2 regions of the Enterococcus sp. DIV0174 genome follow, and region 2 is predicted to be linked to the other one. Evidence: riboswitches for the same ligand, from Rfam matches in the RefSeq annotation. Region 2 holds a riboswitch; the other holds the start of a gene.

Region 1 (4,428 bases), 300 kb from region 2:
GTTATAAACGACCCACGAAACAAAATGACGAATAGCGTCTGTATCCCCAGTCATTCTAGCCATAATGTCCCCAACTCGAGTGTGATTAAAGAAATCAAAATCAAGTTCTTGTAACTTTTGATACATTTCTTGTCGTAATTCAAACAAACTGTTCTGACCAATACGTTCAAATAGAATCTGATAAGTATATCGAATGATCGTTCGAAAAATCGTGATACCAATCATTAATGCTAATAAAGGAATCAATAAATTGGCTTCACCTTTTTCAATTACTTTGTCGACAATCTCACCAGCCACTAATGGGTTGACTACAATTAAAAGCGCATTGATTATTAAAAAAATAATTGCCAGAAATCCTTTATTTGCATACTTCTTTACATATTGCCAAATCCATTGATAATTGCTCATTTTATTTCCCCTCCTATACGAAAGCCTTTTCTCAATCAAGTACTAGCTTATCTTTAATAAATTTGAAAGAAAATGGTTATTCTTACTTGTTTTGATGTACAATATTATCAAATCCACAAGAAAGGGTTTTCATTTATGAGTTATGCAAATGCCCAAATATTTAACCCAGAAATTATTTACGCTTTTGATCCTTGGAATGAGCAAGGAAACAAAAGTGACATCCATACCCATGATTTTCTAGAAATCAGTATTGTTTTAGAAGGTCAAGCGAACTACACCATCGAGGAACAAAAATTTCAATTAAATGCTGGTCAAATTATGCTTTTTAACCCTGGCACCCATCACGGTGAAGAACAAAGAACAGGAACTTATTCACATCAACTTCATATTGGTTTAACGAATATTTCATTAGACGGACTAAAGAGAAATCACTTACCAACTAAAAAAGCAATTCTTAATCTTGGGGAATACCAATGGGAATTTCTCGACAAAGCGTGGCGTCTAGTTAAAGAATATAGTGAAGAGCAACCTGAGTTTCAATTGATGGTCAAAGCGTTAATTATCGAAATGTTAGTACTTATTTTAAGAAGCCTAGAAAAAGTGCAAGATAATACAGTCACTCTAGCCCTTTCAAAAAATGCCAAACGAAAACAGTATTTAGTCAATCATGCCATTTACTATTTAGAAAACCATCACACGCAAGAAATTACTTTAGAGCAATTAGCTGATACGTTGTATGTTAGTCCTACGTATTTATCAAAAGTTTTTAAAGAGTCTACAGGTATGAGCCCCATCAATTATCTTATCCAAGTTCGGCTAAAACATGCCAAGGAACTACTAGCAAACGAGCAACTAACTATCCGAGAAATTTCTCAAGCTGTTGGTTATCAAGATGCGTATCATTTTAGTAAGCTCTTCAAAAAATATTACGGCGTCTCTCCTTCACAACTAGCAAAGAAATCACTGGCATAACAAAAAACTCTTAAAAGACTTATTCATTCTGAGTCTTTTAAGAGTTTTTTTATTTTCAATTCCTTTTTACTTCAAAGGATCAAATAATTTTGGTGAAACTCGATAACATATAACGACAACGATTGCTACAGCGATTGCAGTAGCAAGGCCACTTGCGCCATTCATGACAAATGAAAAAAGCCAAGGGTTCATACCTTCTGGTGCGTAATCTCCCCAAAAAATACCGCCAGCCACAAAATGCCAGAAAAAGCGAGTAAAGGTTCCAACCACCGATGAGACAATTAGGATTCCATAAATTTTGGTTGTCTCTCCATTCACCATTGCGCGATGCAAAGATAAAGTAAACAATCCAGCGAATCCAGCAAAGGTAAATGCAATTGGGTATTCAATTAAAACTTGTGGGATACTTAAAAATTGAACTTTCCCCATTAAAAAGTGTAATAGACCCCAAATCAAGCCAGCACCTAACCCCGCCTTGAGACCTCTACGTAAAGCATAAATAGTTATTGGAATTTGCCCGATCGACAAAGTAAAACTGCTTCCAATGTCTAGTGGAATCAATGAAAGCACCATAGCTAATGCTGCGATAATTGTCCCCTCAATCCAAACTTTTGTTTCTGAATGCATAAAAAAACTCCTCCTTTAGAATCACCACAATTCACAAAGGAGAAGTGTTAGCTACACTTCCACTCGTCACAATTCCTACGTTCGTATGACCGAAACAGGTACGGAGGGTTTAGAGTAAACTCATTCTCAGCCTCGAAAGGCTCCCCTTTGTGAGTAGATTCTATTATTTTTTACTTACCCGACTAGCATAACATATTTTTTCTTTCGTCAGAAGTGAAAAGAATTTTTTTGTTTAAGCAAATCAAAAAGCGAACCATTGAACTGTTCGCTTTTTTAAGATTTCTGAACTTTATTTTGTCATATCAGACGTAACTTTTTCATCAATACGTAAAAATGGTAAATAGATGAACACGCTAGCTGCAATAATTATCACTTGAAGAACTGCAGCACGCCAGTCCCCTCCAGTCGCTAAGAAACCAGAAATGATTGGTGGTGTCGTCCAAGGAATTTGGACAACGACGTGATTGATCAATCCAACTGCAGTCGCAAAATAGGCGACGGTTAACGAAAAAATTGGTGCTAAAACAAATGGAATAATCAAACTAATGTTAAAGACGATTGGTAACCCAAAAATAATCGGCTCGCTAATATTGAAGATAGCTGGTGTAACAGATAACTTAGCAAAATCTTTGTAGTCCTTACGACGACTAAAAATAAAAATCGCAATAAGTAAAGCAATTGTATTACCAGAGCCGCCCATTACAGCAAAAGTATCTTTGAATGCCATATTGATGATATGAGGAATCTCTTCTTTATTTGCATACGCAGCCATGTTTTCTTGCATATTTTGAATCAAGAATGGATCTAATAATGAACCTGAAATGACAGCTTGATGAATTCCGAAACCAAAAAATAGATTTGCAATAGATGTTAACAATAAGAATCCTGGTAGTCCAGTAGTGATTTTACTTAAAGGCTTTGTAATGATCGTAGTAATCAATGTGTTGGCATCCATATGGAACAACTGATTGATAGCAAATGAACCAATCGCAAATACTGTGATCGTCAACATAATCGGAATCAAGACATTAAATGATTTCAAAACAGCTGGTGGAATATTTCCAGATAAATTGATCTGAAGTTTTTCATTTTTAGATAACTTAATAAACAATTCTGTTGCTGCGAGACCAACAAAAATACCGACAAACATGCCTGAAGCTCCAGTGTAAGCAATCGGAATCACTCCACTCACTTCAATTGCTTTTTGACTGTTCTCTGGAGTGAACATCGTAACCATTGGTGTAAGGACAATAAAAGTAGAAATAGCAACCAACACTGCAGCGATTGAATTTTGATAATTGCGGCTAACGCACATATGATAAGAAACTGCTGCTACGACTAACAATGTAGTAATGCTAAGTGTACCATTGCTAATTGAAATTCCGATTTCTTGAATTGTAGATAAAGTAGCCGGTCGAATAAAGTGACCTAGAAAACCGGTCGGCTCCAATATGACATAGTTAATCAAAGTGACAAATCCTGCCAGCATCATAAAAGGCATGAATGTTGCAAATGCATCTCGCAACGTTCGTAAGTGAATCTGGTTTCCTAACTTTGTTGCGACCATCCCAAACTTTTCAAGAATGATCTCTTTTTTATTTTTACCCATAAAACTCTCCCCCTTCATTTGTAAGCGATTGCTTTCACCTAGATAATAACTCGTCTTTTTAATAAAGTAAATATCTTTTTTTAAAAATATATACTTTTGTCGAAAAATAAAAAATAAACAGCAAGAAGTTAAGCTTAACTTGCTGTTTATTTTGATTGTATATCCGATTTTTATTTTTCAACAAAGATTGCCTCAAAAATGAAGTCCTTATAAATATGTCTGGATAACGAATACTCAAACGGCGTTCCTGAGGACAAAGAAACGACTTTATCTACTTCAATCATAAATTCACCGGGCTCGATATTTAAAATTTTTGCATCAAACTCATTGGCGATATCTCCCTTAAACCATAAATGAGAGGATTTTATTTCCAAATTTAATTCGTCTGTGATATAAGCATAAACTGATTTTTTCAAATGCTTAGGTTCCAATCCAGGTATAACAGCCAATGGCATAAATGTTTGTTCAATCGAATAAGGTTGATGGTCTATAAATCGACTTCGAATAATATTGTAAATATAATCTTTTTCGCTGATTTCCAACATCTCCGCCACTTCTTTTGAAGGAAGTTCAATCGAAAAAGTATGGATTTCAGAGTCAACATGTTCTTCTCCCATCGCGCTCAATAAACCTTCGTTTGGACCGAAAACTTTTGAATTATCAATTGGTTTACGTAAGACTTCTGTCCCAAATCCGCTACGTGTTCGCAACACGCCCTCGGATACTAATAAATCAATTCCTTTTTTTACAGTTAATTTACTTGTTCCGTATTCTTCCGCCAATTGGTCACCAGTCGGCAATTTTGTTCCAAC
Region 2 (4,428 bases):
AAGAAACTTAGTTCGTTGTCTGACGCGTACTTATGCAAAATTTTTGCACTTGCTTGTGGATGCTTAATTGCTTCTTGATAACCTTTTTTCGTTGCATCCATAAATTTTTGAACTACTTTTGGTTCCTGTGCAATCATTTTATCACTCGTAATGATAACAGGAGTATAATAATCTAAGCGTTCATCCAGTTCTCTTAACGGAAGATAGTTCAATTCAATTTTTGCTTCTTTTGCTTTAACCATATCCCAACCTTCAAAATACCATTGTAAGTCGACACCTTTTCCTAAAGCTTCGGGTCCTTCCCCGGTACTTCCAACAATCGTTAATTTAGAAAAATCTGCGTTATCGTGTTCCATGACTGCTTTTAATACTGCTTCTTCACTAGGACTTTGCCAACCTGCATAGGTTTTTCCCTCAAAGTCTTTTGGTTTCGTTATCCCGCTATCTTTCGCTGCAACAAATCCAGAAGTATTGTGCTTCATAATTGTCGCAATCGCCTTAACTGGAATAGCTTGTCCGTCAGCATGTGCATAGGTGATGTCTTCTTGATAGCTCACACCAAATTGTGCTTTGTCTGCGCCTACTAAGCCGATACTTGTCGAATCACCTCCTGGCTCAATGATGTTCACATTCAAGCCAGCATCTTTATAATAACCTTGTTCTTTTGCAACATAGATACCTGTATGATTTGTATTTGGTACATAGTCCAACACGAGAGTGACATCCGTTAACTTTTTTGTTGAATCCGTAGTACTTGTTTCTTGCTTATTTGCTCCGCATGCGGTAAATAATAACAAAGCTGGTACTAGCCATAACATTTTTTTCATTTTCTTCCTCTTCCTATCCTCTAGTATATAACCAATAATAATAACTTTTCTTCATGAGCACACTCAATCCATTAAGCAATAAACTAAGAACGATTACACAAAGAATTGCTGCAAAAACCTTGTCGATTTGATAACTGTTTTTTACACGGATCATGTAATAACCTAATCCGGACTGCGCACTTAACCATTCCCCAACGATTGCGCCACTAACACAATAAGTCGCTGCAACTTTTAGCCCAGAAAAGAAACCTGCAAGCCCTTCAGGAATTTTGAAGATTCGATAGATCTGTCCCCTACTGGCGCCCATTGTTCGTAAAAAAATAATTTGTTCCCTTGATGCTTTACTCAATGAATCCGCAAAAGAAACGACCATTGGGAAATAACTCATCAAAATAACTAAAATCACTTTCGGCGCCAGTCCAAAACCAAACCACAACGTGAGTAACGGTCCCAAAACCATAATTGGTAACGTTTGTGATACTACTAAAATGGGATAGATTGCGGTCTTTAGTAACTCATAAAAGTCCATCAATAATGCTGTAAAAAAGGCAATGATTCCTGCAATTACTAATCCTAACAGTGCCTCGCTCAAAGTCGTGAGTGAATGAAAAAACAGCGTCTGTCTATCAGCAAGCAGTGCTTGAAAAACGGCAATTGGACTAGGCAAAATAAAGGTTGGTGTCTGTAACAGCTGAACACTGACTTGCCAAATCAGTAGCAGAACACCGACACTGATTGCTGGATATAAATGTTTCTTCAATTGTTCACCTCCTAAATGAATCAAATTTAACACTGGAACAAAAAAACGCTTGTCTGTGGACGCAACATAGGTCCCACTTAAACAAGCGTTTGCTATGTTTCTCCCTTCACCAGTATTAACTGACAGGTTCAATGGGTCTAAGTTCACAACTTACTCTCATGCCGTTTACGACATCCCCAGAAACAAGTATTCATTTTTTTTAGTGTAGCATAACAAAATTGGTGCAACAAGCACTTCTGCTTAATTTATTCCTTTCCTATTTCAATAGATAAGGCAAATCACTAGCAAGTGTCGGATAGCCAAAAATCCATTGATCCACGATTTCCTTCGTCAACCCTTGATTGATTGCTATCGTTAGAAAATCAATCAGTTCATCTGCTTGCTCACTCAAAACACTTGCGCCAATCAAAAAGTTTTCTTTATTGAAACATAACTTTACTTTGGCTAATGGTTCATTCACTCGATGGTAGGTAAACCAGCTTGTCATTTCTTGAGTCACTGTTTCAACTTGCCTATCCTCTTCAATTTTCGTTGTTCCAACAGTCGCAATCTTTGGGCTACCATAAACAATTGTCGGAATGACAGGATAGTTGATTATTTTTTGCTGTTGTTGTGTCACTTTTTGTGCAACGTATTGGCCTTCAAAAGTCGCAACAGGTGTTAATTTTGGCAACTGTTTTTCGATAACGTCTCCACAAGCAAAAATTTGTGGATTTGTTGTTTGAAGACACTCATTCACAATGATCCCCTTTTTCGTAAAATCGACATTGGCACGCTCTAAATGTAACGATTCAACATTTGGCTGGCGACCTGTTGCGCAAAAAATCGCATCTGCTTCAAAGATTTCTTTTCCAGCAATCAACTGTAATTTCTCATTTTGGCGCGTGATTTTTTGTGCATTCACATCAAAAGCAAACTGGATGCCAGCTTTTTTCATTTGGACAATCGCTTCTTGAACCAACTCTTCATCAAATTCTTTTAGCGGTCGCTGATTGTGATGCACAATGGTCACTTCACTGCCAGCCGCACGAGCAATCGTTGCCAGTTCAAAGGAAACATAGCCTCCCCCAATAAAAATCAATTGTTTTGGTAGCTCAGCAAGCGCTAGAAAATCGGTGCTTGTTTGTAAAAATTCCTTTCCTTCAATCGGTAAAATGGTCGGACGTTGTCCCGTTGCAAGCACAAAATGTTTTCCACGAAATGTCTTTCCCAACACTTCAACTGTTTCTTCATCCAGAAAACTTGCTGTTCCAGTCAGATGATCGATTCCTGCCTGGCTTAATTCTTTTTGGCGATTTGCAGAAACAGGGTCAGTAAAAGTTCGTTTAAAAGACTGGAGTTCTTGCCAATTTAATGGCGGCACTTCAGAAAAGCCTTTTCCAAGTAATTGCTTGATCCGATTGCGTGCTTCCACCCCACCAATTAAGATTTTTTTAGGATCACAGCCGCGATTTGGACAAGTCCCACCCCATAAATTTTCTTCAATTACTAATACTTGCTGCTGCTTTGCTTTTAACTCGTAAGCGGCACTTAACCCTGCTACTCCTGAACCAATTACGATTGTATCATACTCTTTAATCATTTTTTTACTCCTTTCGACTTAAAAAGGCAAAGACATCTTGACCAGACAACTCTCCAACTAAAGTTCCTTGATTGAGGACTTGGACAATTGGTGCTTGGGCTAATTTCTCATAAACTTGAGTTAGCGGCGTCGTTAACTCAACCACAGGAACATTTTTATCTGTTATTTCTTTAGCATAAAAGCCTAACGCTATCAGTTCTTCTACCAAAATTTCTTTTTGGCTAGTTTCTTCAAAAAAGCTTTGAACAAACGCGTTATTCGGTTGCTTCAACAGTTTTTCTGGCGTATCACATTGAATCAATCGACCATCTTTCATAACACCAATTCGGTTTCCCAGTTTGACTGCTTCTTCCATATTGTGGGTAACAAAAACGACGGTCGTTCCTAATTCTTGGTGTAAGGAAAGCACTAACTCTTGTAATGAAGTGCGTGAAAGAGGATCAAGAGCACTAAAAGGTTCATCCATTAAAATGATTTCTGGGTTCGCAGCAATTGCACGCAAAATCCCAATTCGTTGCTGTTCACCTCCAGATAATTCCCGAGGAAAACGGTCCCGATAATCCGCTGGAGACAGCCCCACTTTTTCCAATAATTGGTCTACTTGTTGTTCCCGTTTTCCCTTTTCCCAACCTAACATCTCTGGAATCACTTCAATATTTTGCTTGACGGTCATGGTTGGAAACAACGCAATTTGTTGTAAAACATACCCCATTTTCCAACGTAATTTTTGTAAATTGTAACTAGTTAGTTTCTGACCTTTAAAATAAATCTCACCACTTGTTGGTTTAATCAAACCATTAATCATCTTCAACGTACTTGTTTTCCCACTACCAGAAGGACCAACTAACACAAAGATCTCACCTGGATGAACAACGAAGTCCAGTTGGTCAATCACAACTTTGTCAGCAAATTTTTTTTGAACTTGATGAAACTCGATGATTTCTGTCATTTTTCAGCCTCCTTGCTTAACCCAATCGTCACTAAAAAATCATGGGCAACTTGTGCTGGTTCTCTTTTTTCAACATTGACTTGGTAATTCATGTCAATCATTTCTTCTTCGGTGATCTTTCCACCAAGTTGATTCAAGGCACTCACGACTTCCGGATGTTTGTTAGCAAAATTTTCCTTCATTAAAGGCGCACCCTGATAAGGTGGAAATAGTTGGCGATCGTCTTTTAAAGCAACTAACCCATATTCTTTCAACTCGCTATCTGTCGAGTAAGCATCAATCACATTAACGTCGCCATTTTTGATTGCTT

Evidence for each region. Region 2 has a riboswitch for thiamine pyrophosphate ahead of IGJ93_RS04900 (ABC transporter permease). Riboswitches for the same ligand answer to the same signal wherever they lie in the genome.
Region 1: linked by a shared signal. The riboswitch ahead of thiT (energy-coupled thiamine transporter ThiT) and the one ahead of IGJ93_RS04900 (ABC transporter permease) in region 2 are both predicted to bind thiamine pyrophosphate.

The regions. Positions count from the first base shown of each region.
Region 1 is NZ_CP172881.1:1,294,680-1,299,107, reverse strand. Features, by position in the region: gene IGJ93_RS06250 (ABC transporter ATP-binding protein) at 1-408, opposite strand, end outside; gene IGJ93_RS06245 (AraC family transcriptional regulator) at 544-1,380, shown strand; gene thiT (energy-coupled thiamine transporter ThiT) at 1,447-2,007, opposite strand; TPP riboswitch at 2,063-2,164, opposite strand; gene IGJ93_RS06235 (PTS sugar transporter subunit IIC) at 2,297-3,616, opposite strand; gene IGJ93_RS06230 (GntR family transcriptional regulator) at 3,787-4,428, opposite strand, start outside.
Region 2 is NZ_CP172881.1:990,094-994,521, reverse strand. Features, by position in the region: gene IGJ93_RS04905 (ABC transporter substrate-binding protein) at 1-827, opposite strand, end outside; gene IGJ93_RS04900 (ABC transporter permease) at 841-1,587, opposite strand; TPP riboswitch at 1,672-1,776, opposite strand; gene IGJ93_RS04895 (dihydrolipoyl dehydrogenase family protein) at 1,844-3,166, opposite strand; gene IGJ93_RS04890 (ABC transporter ATP-binding protein) at 3,174-4,118, opposite strand; gene IGJ93_RS04885 (ABC transporter permease/substrate-binding protein) at 4,115-4,428, opposite strand, start outside.